DNA from 3 places in the Paenarthrobacter sp. NCHU4564 genome. Region 2 is predicted to be linked to each of the others. Evidence: riboswitches for the same ligand, from Rfam matches in the RefSeq annotation. Region 2 holds a riboswitch; each other region holds the start of a gene.
The links. A riboswitch is a leader RNA that binds a small molecule or an ion and turns the genes downstream of it on or off. The one in region 2 is predicted to bind thiamine pyrophosphate.
Positions count from the first base shown of each region.

Region 1: another riboswitch for thiamine pyrophosphate. It lies ahead of thiC (phosphomethylpyrimidine synthase ThiC); the one in region 2 lies ahead of ACSVIE_RS16095 (ECF transporter S component).
Region 3: another riboswitch for thiamine pyrophosphate. It lies ahead of thiO (glycine oxidase ThiO); the one in region 2 lies ahead of ACSVIE_RS16095 (ECF transporter S component).

Region 1 is NZ_JBQLIS010000016.1:70,313-73,581, forward strand. It holds gene ACSVIE_RS15700 (alpha/beta fold hydrolase) at 1-144, shown strand, start outside; gene thiC (phosphomethylpyrimidine synthase ThiC) at 127-1,950, opposite strand; TPP riboswitch at 1,945-2,052, opposite strand; gene ACSVIE_RS15710 (amidohydrolase family protein) at 2,139-3,227, shown strand.
Region 2 is NZ_JBQLIS010000017.1:54,824-58,092, forward strand. It holds gene ACSVIE_RS16085 (DUF4235 domain-containing protein) at 1-254, opposite strand, end outside; gene ACSVIE_RS16090 (NUDIX hydrolase) at 318-995, opposite strand; TPP riboswitch at 1,131-1,267, shown strand; gene ACSVIE_RS16095 (ECF transporter S component) at 1,346-1,966, shown strand; gene ACSVIE_RS16100 (ABC transporter ATP-binding protein) at 1,966-3,269, shown strand, end outside.
Region 3 is NZ_JBQLIS010000023.1:25,902-29,170, reverse strand. It holds gene thiS (sulfur carrier protein ThiS) at 1-159, opposite strand, end outside; gene thiO (glycine oxidase ThiO) at 156-1,433, opposite strand; TPP riboswitch at 1,427-1,544, opposite strand; gene thiE (thiamine phosphate synthase) at 1,572-2,255, shown strand; gene ACSVIE_RS18450 (ferritin-like fold-containing protein) at 2,259-2,927, opposite strand; gene ACSVIE_RS18445 (RNB domain-containing ribonuclease) at 2,969-3,269, shown strand, end outside.

The sequences.
Region 1 (3,269 bases), on a different contig from region 2:
ATCGCCGCGTACCTCCAGGAAACCGGTGCCCTCCGGCGCGTGGCCGCGGGAGGGCACCGGCCCCAGGACTCGGTGGAAGGTGACCGGATCATCCGATCGTTCATCGCCGAGGTCGGGCGGACTATGTCAGTTCGCGCGTCCTGAGGCTGCCGGTACCTGGAGTTCCGGCAGGTAGACCTTGCCTCCAGCTGCGAGGAATTCCTCGCTTTTCTCCCGCATGCCGCTGTACATGTCGGCGATCGCGGCCTGCGCTTCGGCCGAACCGTATTCGTCGCGGATGTCCTGGCTGATGCGCATGGAGCAGAACTTGGGGCCACACATGGAGCAGAAGTGCGCGGTCTTGGCCGGTTCGGCCGGAAGCGTCTCGTCGTGGAACGACTCCGCGGTCACCGGATCCAGGGACAGGGCGAACTGGTCCCGCCACCGGAACTCGAAACGCGCCTTGGAGAGGGCATCGTCACGTTCGTTCGCCCCAGGGTGTCCCTTGGCCAGGTCCGCGGCGTGGGCGGCGATCTTGTAGGTGATGACGCCGGTCTTGACGTCGTCCTTGTTCGGCAGGCCAAGGTGCTCCTTGGGTGTCACGTAGCAGAGCATGGCCGTGCCGTAGCGGGCGATCTCCGTGGCACCGATGGCGGAGGTGATGTGGTCATAACCCGGGGCAACGTCTGTCACGAGCGGCCCGAGGGTGTAGAACGGAGCCCCCTTGCACAGTTCCTGCTGGCGTTCCACATTCTCCCGCACCAGGTGGAAAGGGATGTGGCCCGGTCCTTCGACCATGACCTGGACGTCGTATTCCCAGGCTCGCTGGGTCAGCTCGGCAAGGGTGTCCAGTTCGGCGAACTGCGCGGCATCGTTGGCGTCGGCTGTGGCTCCGGGGCGGAGGCCGTCACCGAGTGAGAAGGCAACGTCGTACTGTGCGAAGATCTCGCACAGCTCATCGAAATGCGTGTAAAGGAAGTTCTCCTTGTGGTGGGCCAGGCACCAGCCGGCCATGATGGAGCCACCGCGGGACACGATGCCCGTGACCCGGTTGGCGGTGAGGGGCACGTACCGCAGGAGGACGCCGGCATGGATGGTCATGTAGTCCACACCTTGCTCGCACTGTTCGATCACCGTGTCACGGAAGATTTCCCACGTGAGGTTATTGGCCTCACCATTGACCTTTTCCAAAGCCTGGTAGATCGGAACCGTGCCGATGGGCACGGGTGAGTTCCGGATGATCCATTCGCGGGTCGTGTGGATGTCATCTCCCGTGGACAAATCCATGACGGTGTCTGCGCCCCACTGCGTGGCCCACTGCAGCTTGTCGACTTCCTCGGCAATGGAGCTGGTGACAGCCGAGTTGCCGATGTTGGCGTTGATCTTCACCAGGAAGGCCTTGCCGATGATCATCGGTTCCGATTCCGGGTGGTTGATATTGTTCGGGATGATGGCCCGCCCTGCAGCGACTTCGCTGCGGACCAGCTCCACGTCGCAGTTCTCCCGCAGGGCCACGAACCGCATTTCCGGGGTGACGATGCCCTGCCTGGCGTAATGCATCTGGGTGACGGTCTTGCCTTCGACGGCGCGGCGGGGCACCGGTTGTGCACCCTTCCACTCCGCAGACGCTGCTCCGCGCCGCACGGCCGACTTGCCGTCGTCGAGCAGGTTGCGTTCCCGGCCCGTGTAGCTTTCCGTATCGCCGCGTTCCTCGATCCAGGCCTTCCTGAACGGTTCCAGACCGACTACCGGATCACTTCCCGGGCCGGCCGTGCGGTACACCCGCAAAGGATCGTTGGCCTGCCCGTTGGGGGAGGGTTCCAGGGCGATCTCGGTCACCGGTACGCGGATGCCGTGGCCCGGATCCTCCACCCAAGCCAGCGAATGGGACTTCAGCGACTGCGTGACGGCTTCCCCGGCCGGAGCAGTCTGGTTCCGGGCAGGGCTGTGCTGTGTTTCTGTGGTGCTCAAGGATTACTCACTTCCTTCGCCGGCATTACCCGGACAGGTTCGACGGTCGCAGACTGCTTCAGCCCGATCTCAGCCCCTGCAAGGGCTCCCGTGTGGTCAGGGAAGAAGCTACCACAGGGGCAGCGGGTGCTCCCAGTCACAAGCTTTCGAAAGGGGCGGGGCGGGGTTCGTCGCACTAGGCTTCTGCCATGGCCAACATCATTGAATTCAGCGGTCCGGTGCTGGTTGCAGCCGATGACGAACGCCGGGGATTGTGGTCAGTTGACGGAAAGCTGACTTTTGAACGTCCCGCAACGCCGCCGGACAGAGTGCTTGCCGGATGGGTGCTGCCGGGCTTCGTCGACGCGCATTGCCACATCGGGCTGGGGCCCGGTGGTGCGGTGGATGAGGAGACCACGCTCGCCCAGGCCATGGCGGACCGGAACGCCGGAACGCTGCTGATCCGCGACGCCGGTTCGCCCGGCAATACCCGCTGGGTCCAGCAAAGGGAGGACCTTCCGCGCCTCATCCGGGCCGGCCGGCACATTGCCCGCAGCAAGCGGTACCTGCGGGGTCTGGGCCACGAAGTCGAGCCGGATGAACTGGTGGAGACCGTCCGGAAAGAAGCGCGCGACGGCGATGGCTGGGTCAAGCTGGTGGGCGACTGGATTGACAGGGGAGTGGGGGACTTAACCGCGTCATTTCCAGCCGGGGTCGTCAAGGAAGCCATAGCTGCCGCGCATGACGAAGGCGCCCGGGTTACCGCGCATTGCTTCGCGGAACAGACCATCGACCACATGCTGGACGGCGGAATCGACTGCATAGAGCATGCCACCGGGTTGCTGCCGCGGCACATCCCGCGCCTCGTGGAACAGGATGTTCCGATCGTTCCCACCCTGGTCAACATTGCCACCTTTCCCGACATCGCGGCGCAGGCCAAGCCAAAGTTTCCCGACTACGCGCAGCACATGACCAGCCTGTGGGAACGCCGGCGCGAGCGGGTTTTTGAAGCCTATGAGGCCGGCGTTTCCATTTATGCCGGCACTGACGCCGGCAGCGTCATCAAGCATGGCCGGATCGCCGACGAGATGCAGGAACTGCACGACGCCGGCCTGCCGCCTGCCGCGGTGCTGAATGCCGCCACGTGGGGTGCCAGGGCATGGTTGGGGACGGAAGGAATCAGCGAGGGGGCACCTGCCGATGTGGTGGTGTGCCGCGAGGATCCCCGTCAGGAGCTTGCCACCGTCCACCGGTTGAGCCACGTGGTCTTAAGGGGCAACGTCGTCCGCTGGGAATAAATTGAAGCTTCAAGTAATTTAAAGAGGTAGAACGAGCCGAAA
Region 2 (3,269 bases):
ATGTCGTGCGTCTTGGCGAAGCGGGCGATCGCGCGCTGCGTGCCGCGGCTGGTTAGGACCTGGATGAGGGTGCTCACGAAGGCCGAAACCAGCGCGAATGTCAGTGCTGAGCGCAGGCTGGTTTCGAGGTCGTCATGACCTGCGGGCGGCTTGTTGCCGCTGGCCTTCTCCCAAGCCAGGTTGACCAGTTTGGTGCCGACGAATCCTGCTCCGAGGCTCACTCCGGTCCCCAGCAGCTTGAAGAAGAAGTTCATGTCCCAAGCCTAACCTCACCTACAGCGTGCACCAGGCACCATTCGCGGGCGCAATGGGAGCCTTTATCGGCGGTTTTCCCTGTCTTTCAGGAAGGCCGCCATGGAACCCCGGGGTGCCAGGACGGGAACTACGGGGTGCCGGGCGCCCCACACAGCATCCACGGTGCCCAGGCTCGCAAGTTCCTTGAGCAGGTAGTAGGTGGGTGGCATGAGGTGGAGCGTGCCTTCGGCTTCAGCGGAGAGGACGCCGGCCACGGGCATCCAGAGCGACTGCCAGGCTTCCGTTGTTTGGTGTTGGGGCGCTGCCCCGTCACGGGCCTTGGCGACGTAGAAGTAGGTGTCAAAGCGCTTGGGCATGTCCACCGGGGTCACCCAGTTGGCCCACGGACGCAGATCTGCAGGCTCAAGCGTGAGTCCGGCTTCCTCCTGCACCTCGCGGAGGGCGGCAGTCAGCACGGTGCCCGCTTCCCGGATGGCTTGGTCCGGGTTGGCGGCGATGGATGCTTCCGACCACGCATCGGCGTGCCCTGCCAGCAACTCCTGCGGGTAGTCCCACCCTTCACTGTCCGCGGCATCCACGCGGCCTCCGGGAAAGACCACCATGCCCGCGGCGAAGTCCATGGTGGACACCCGGTGCTGGACGAAGACCTCGAGCCCGTCGGCGGCGTCCCTGAGCAGGATCACGCTGGCAGCGAGCCGTGGTTCGGGTGCAGGCTGGCCTAAGCCGGGATGATCCGTCATGAAGTCATTCTCTCAGGTGTGCATGAGAGAGGAAGCCGGCAAACGGGCCGGGAGAAACCGCAACCCTTTATGACTGCCAGCGAGGGCCAACGCACGGACCCGGGTGTAAACTGGACCTCGCCCATCAGGGCAGATTGATAACGACAGGGGAGCGCCGCCGTCGAACCCTGCAGGGATGCAGGTGACGCGAGGGCGCTGAGAGTGCGGACAGCCGCAGACCCTCGAACCTGATCCGGTTAGTACCGGCGCAAGGGAGTCGAGCTTCTCAGAGTGTCCGGAACACCGGTGGCGCATGCCTGCCGGGAATCCGGGGAGCACTTTCCCCTCCTGTAACCTCAGGAGGCAAAGAAATGACCACGGCAAGCGTGAAGAAGACCAGTTACAACTGGCGTGTAGTAGACATCGTGGTGGCAGCTTTGATCGCCATCGCCGGCGGCGTGATCTTCTGGGCATGGTCCCAGGGCGCCGCGATCGTATCCATTCCCATGAACGCGGCCTACCCGCCCTTGACCGGCCTGATTGCCGGCGGCTGGATGATCCCCGCAGTTCTGGGCATGCTGATCATCCGCAAACCCGGTGCCGCGCTGTTCTGCGAGGCTGTGGCCGCGACGGGTGAGCTGATCATGGGTTCCCAGTACGGCACCACCGTTTTGATTTCCGGCGTCCTGCAGGGCCTGGGTGCCGAGCTGGTGTTCGCTGCGTTCCGCTACAAGAAGTTCAACCTCCCCACGGCGCTGCTGGCCGGTGCCGGTGCGGGCCTCTTCTGCGGCCTCAACGACTCCTTCATGCCGTGGGGCTGGAACATCGCCTACGAGGCCGTGGACAAGCTGGCCTACATCGCGTTCTGCACGTTGTCCGGCGCCATCATTGCCGGTGCCCTCTCCTGGGTCGCCACCCGGGGCCTGGCCAAAACCGGCGTGTTGAGCGCCTTCGCATCGCGCAAGGCCGCCTCGGAGCCCGTCTTCAACTGATGGCACAGACCAACACCGGCAGGCCTGCCGCCATCTCCGCCGAGGGCTGGGGTTGGCGGCACGCCGGCCGGACCACACCTGCCATCCAGGGCCTTGACCTCCGCATCGATCCGGGCGAGCGAGTGTTGCTGTTGGGTCCCTCCGGTGCGGGCAAGTCGACCTTGCTGCACGCGCTGGCCGGGGTCCTGGGCGAGGAAGAGGATGATTCGGACGAGACCGGTTCACTCCTGTTGGACGGTGCTTCGCCGCGGGAACAACGCGGCCGCGCCGGATTGATGCAGCAGGATCCCGAAACGCAGGTGGTCTTGTCCCGGATTGGCGACGACGTCGCCTTCGGAGCCGAAAACCTTGCCGTGCCCCGTGACCGGATCTGGACCCGGGTTCATGAAGCGCTCGACGACGTGGGGTTGCGTACCGCTGATGGCGGCGGTTTGGCGTTGGACCACCCGACGGCGGCACTCTCCGGCGGCCAAAAGCAGCGGCTTGCGCTGGCGGGTATTTTGGCGATGAGACCGGGATTGATCCTGTTGGACGAACCGACGGCCAACCTGGACCCTGCCGGTGTGCTGGAAGTCCGTGATGCCGTGCGCCGATGCCTGGACAAGACAGGCGCCACCTTGGTTGTGGTGGAACACAGGGTGTCCGTCTGGAAGGACCTGGTGGACAGGATCGTGGTCCTGCAGCCCGGTTCGGCGGGCGGTGGGGTGCTCCTGGATGGGCCGCCGGACCAGGTTCTGGCTGAAGCGCACAGCCTGCTCAAGGCCGCCGGCGTGTGGGTGCCCGGGTACGTTCCCGAAACCCGCCGCAGGGAACGCGGCAACCAATCCGCGCAACTGCTGGTGGCGGCCCAGGACCTGGCAGTTTCCCGCGCCAAGCCACGCAGGAAGGGTTTCAGGTCCATCCCGCCGCAGCCGGTGCAGCACGGCATCAGTGCCCAGGTCCGGGCAGGGCAGGCGCTCACCATCACCGGACCCAACGGCACCGGAAAGTCCACGTTCGCCTTGACGCTGGCAGGACTTTTGGCGCCGGTGGCAGGGAAGGTCTCTGCCGCCGTCGAGCTTTCCGAAGGCGCCGGGATAGATCCCTTCCGGTGGAAAGCGGACCAACTGATTTCCCGGATCGGCACGGTGTTCCAGGAACCGGAGCACCAGTTCGTCACCGGCAAGGTGCTGGATGAGCTGATGTTCGGTCCCAGGCATGTGGGCCGTGGCGAGGAGCGGGTCGACGAACTGCTGGAGCGGCTCCGGCTGACGCACTTGGTGGACGCGAATCCCTACACCCTGTCCGGCGGCGAGAAGCGCCG
Region 3 (3,269 bases), on a different contig from region 2:
GACTACTTCGGAGTTGCGGGCGACGGCGACACCCAGCTTGCCGCCGTCGGCCGCCTGACCGCGGTGGTCCAGGGCGCGGCCGGTGACGTCGCTGACGAGGGTGCTGACGGATGCGTCGTCCGGCACTGAACGGGCAGTGCCATTGAGTTTGATGTTCATGCGGGTTCCTTGATCGACGTGCGTGGTCCGGGAGGAAGTTCATGCTGTTCAGTTGGCGCAAAGCGGTCCGGTGCGAACCGCGACCAGCGCGGGTCGCCGGAGCCGCCCAGCAGCCCGCCCACGATCTTTGCCGCGACCGGGGTGAGGAGGACGCCGTGGCGGAAGAAGCCGGTGGCGATGACCAGTCCGCGAACCTCCCCGGTGCTGCCGGTCACCCGTCCCAGCAAGGGTGCGTTGTCCGGTGTGCCTGGCCGTGCACGTGCCGTGGCCTCGAGCAGCTCGAGTTCGGCGACGGCGGGCACCAGGACCTGGGCATCGCGAAGGAGCTGGTAGACACCTCCGGCTGAGACTGCGTTGGACGTGGCAGAAAGGTTGTCTTCGCGCTGGGTTGCCCCGATGACCACAGTCCCGTCGTCACGCGGGACGATGTAGACCGGGACCCCGCGCACCATTCCCCGGACCGTGGCTGTCACGAGCGGGCGCAGGTGCTCCGGCACGCGAAGCCGAAGGATATCCCCGTAGACGGGACGAACGGGAAGGGACAGCCCATCAGGGAGTCCGTCGAGCCTGCCGGCGCCGAGTCCGTTGGCCACCACCGTCTCCGCAGCCCGGACTTTGATGCCGGACTCCAGCCCCACACCCAGCACCCGGTCCTCCTCGCGGAGCAACCGGGTTGCGGACTCCGTCACCAGGAAACCGTCGGCGGCCCCGGCGACCCAGGTCTGGTCTTCCGGAGAATGGGAGGCCAGGACCGACATCAGGCCGGCGGCCAGCCTCCGCGGGTCCACCTGGTGGTCGGCGGGGATATCGAAGGCACAGGAAATTTGCGGGCTCAGAAGCGGTTCGCGCTCCCGCGCTTCCCGCAGGGCCAGCGGCGCCACGGCCAATCCGGCCGCAAGCTGGGCGGACCGCAGATCGGTCAAGGCACGGCGGTCGGCAGCGTCGGCACCCACGCCAAGTGTCGGCGTCGTGCAGTAACCGATGGCTGCTCCACGTCCGGCGAGGTCCGCCGCGAAAGCCGGCCACAACCGGGCTGATTCCAGCATGAGTTCCAGGAGGTCTTCCTCCTGGTAGTGGAGTTCGCTGACGGGGGCGAGCATGCCTGCTGCTGCGAAAGTGGCCCCCGTGGCAGGTGCGGGATCGACCACCACCACCGAACGGCCGGCCGCCCGGGCCTCGTGCGCGATGCCCAATCCGATGATCCCGCCACCGATGACGATCACATCTGCTTCAAGGTCCGGTGCTGTTTCCGGAACGGGCCGGGGTACGACCATGTTTTTCCCTTCCCTACGCCGGTATTACCCGGATCAGGTCAAGCGGTCGGCGCTGAAGCCCTCTCAGCCGGGCAGTCATATGACGCTGCCACGGCTCCCGCAGTACGAGCCCAGTTTAGAGGAACTACTCTGGTTTCCATGACCCAGCCCAACGCCATTGCTTCTGCCCGCCTCTACCTGTGCACCGACGCACGCCAGGAGAAGGAGGACTTTGCGGACTTTGTGGACGCCGCCTTCGCCGGTGGCGTGGACATCATCCAACTCCGGGACAAGTCCCTGGAGGCCGGCCGGGAGCTGGAGCTCCTGGAGGTCCTCGGCAAGGCCGCTGCACGCCACGGAAAGTTGTGGGCGGTCAACGACCGGGCCGATGTTGCCAGTGTTTCCGGGGCTCCGGTCTTCCACATCGGCCAGAAGGACCTTCCGCTTCCGGCCGCCCGGCAGCTCCTGCCCGGTGCTGCGATCGGCCTCTCCACCCACACTCCGGAACAGGCCGATGCCGCCATCGCGGCGTCGCAGGTGCCGGGCGGGCTGGACTATTTCTGTGTCGGACCCGTATGGGCCACTCCCACAAAACCCGGTCGCGCGGCCGTTGGACTGGAGCTGGTCACATTTGCCGCAGAAGCAGTGGAACGGGCCCGCGGGAACGACGCCGCTGGCGCTGATCTGCCTTGGTTCGCCATCGGCGGGATCGACCTCGGCAACGTCGAGGACGTAGTGGCCGCAGGTGCCGCAAGGATCGTGGTGGTTCGCGCCATCACGGAGGCGGACGATCCGACGGCGGCGGCAAGGTCGCTGCTCGAGGCCCTCGACGCCGGCCGCTGACGGTCAGGGGGCCAGCCCCAGGCCCGACATCCTCTGTCCGTGCCCCGCTGCCAGGTCCGCAGTCAAGCGGCCCACCGCTTCCCGCGCCTCCCCGCCGGCCTTGAGCACGGGGCCCAGCCAGGGATGTTCCAGTCCCACCCGCTGTGCCTGCGTCAGCGCTTCCCCCACGAGCCTCCGTGCCCACAGCGCGAGTCGTGACGAGAGCCTGGGGTCGTCGGCGAGCGCCTTCCGCAGCAGGATGCGGAGGGCCTCCGTGGCATGGTCGGCAGAAGCGACCTGGTGCACGACCACCTGTGTTCGGGCGTCGAGGAATCCTGCGACGGTACGGTAGAAGTCAGCCGAGACCGTATCGATGACGTAGGCCTTCATGACCGACTCGTACCAGTCGCCCGGCCGGGTGCGCTCATGGAAGTGGTCAAAGGACTGTTGGAATGGCAGCATGGCATCCTCGGGATCAACGCCCAACCCGGCGAGGTGGTCGCTGATCATGGCGAAGTTTCCGTAGGCTCCCACGGCAATCTTGCCCAGCATGGCCCGGTCCCGAAGGGTGGGAGCATGCCGGGAGTCCGCGGACAGCCTCCCGAAGGCCGACAACTCCCCGTAGGCCATGGCCCCAAGGAGCTCGATCGCCAGGGTGCCAACTGGAGCATTGCTGTCCTGGGAAGTGCCCATGCTTCAAGACTATCGGCGGTTTTCGGGCTAATGTGACTTTCGTGTCACATCATCGGATAGCTCCCAACGTCGACGACTCCACGGACCAGCTTGCCGATGCCCTGGCTGCCTTGAGGACGGAGCTGGATCTTCCCCGGGAGTACCCGGCACCGGCTGTGGAGGAGGCCAGACGCGCGGTGGAAGAGCACCGCTTGCCGGACCACGACCTGCGGCACGTTCCGTTCGTGACCATCGATCCTGCCAGCTCCACGGACCTTGACCAGGCCCTCTTCATCGAGCGCGACGGCGACGGCTACAAGGTCCTGTATGCCATAGCCGATGTGCCGTCCTTTGTTGCCCCTG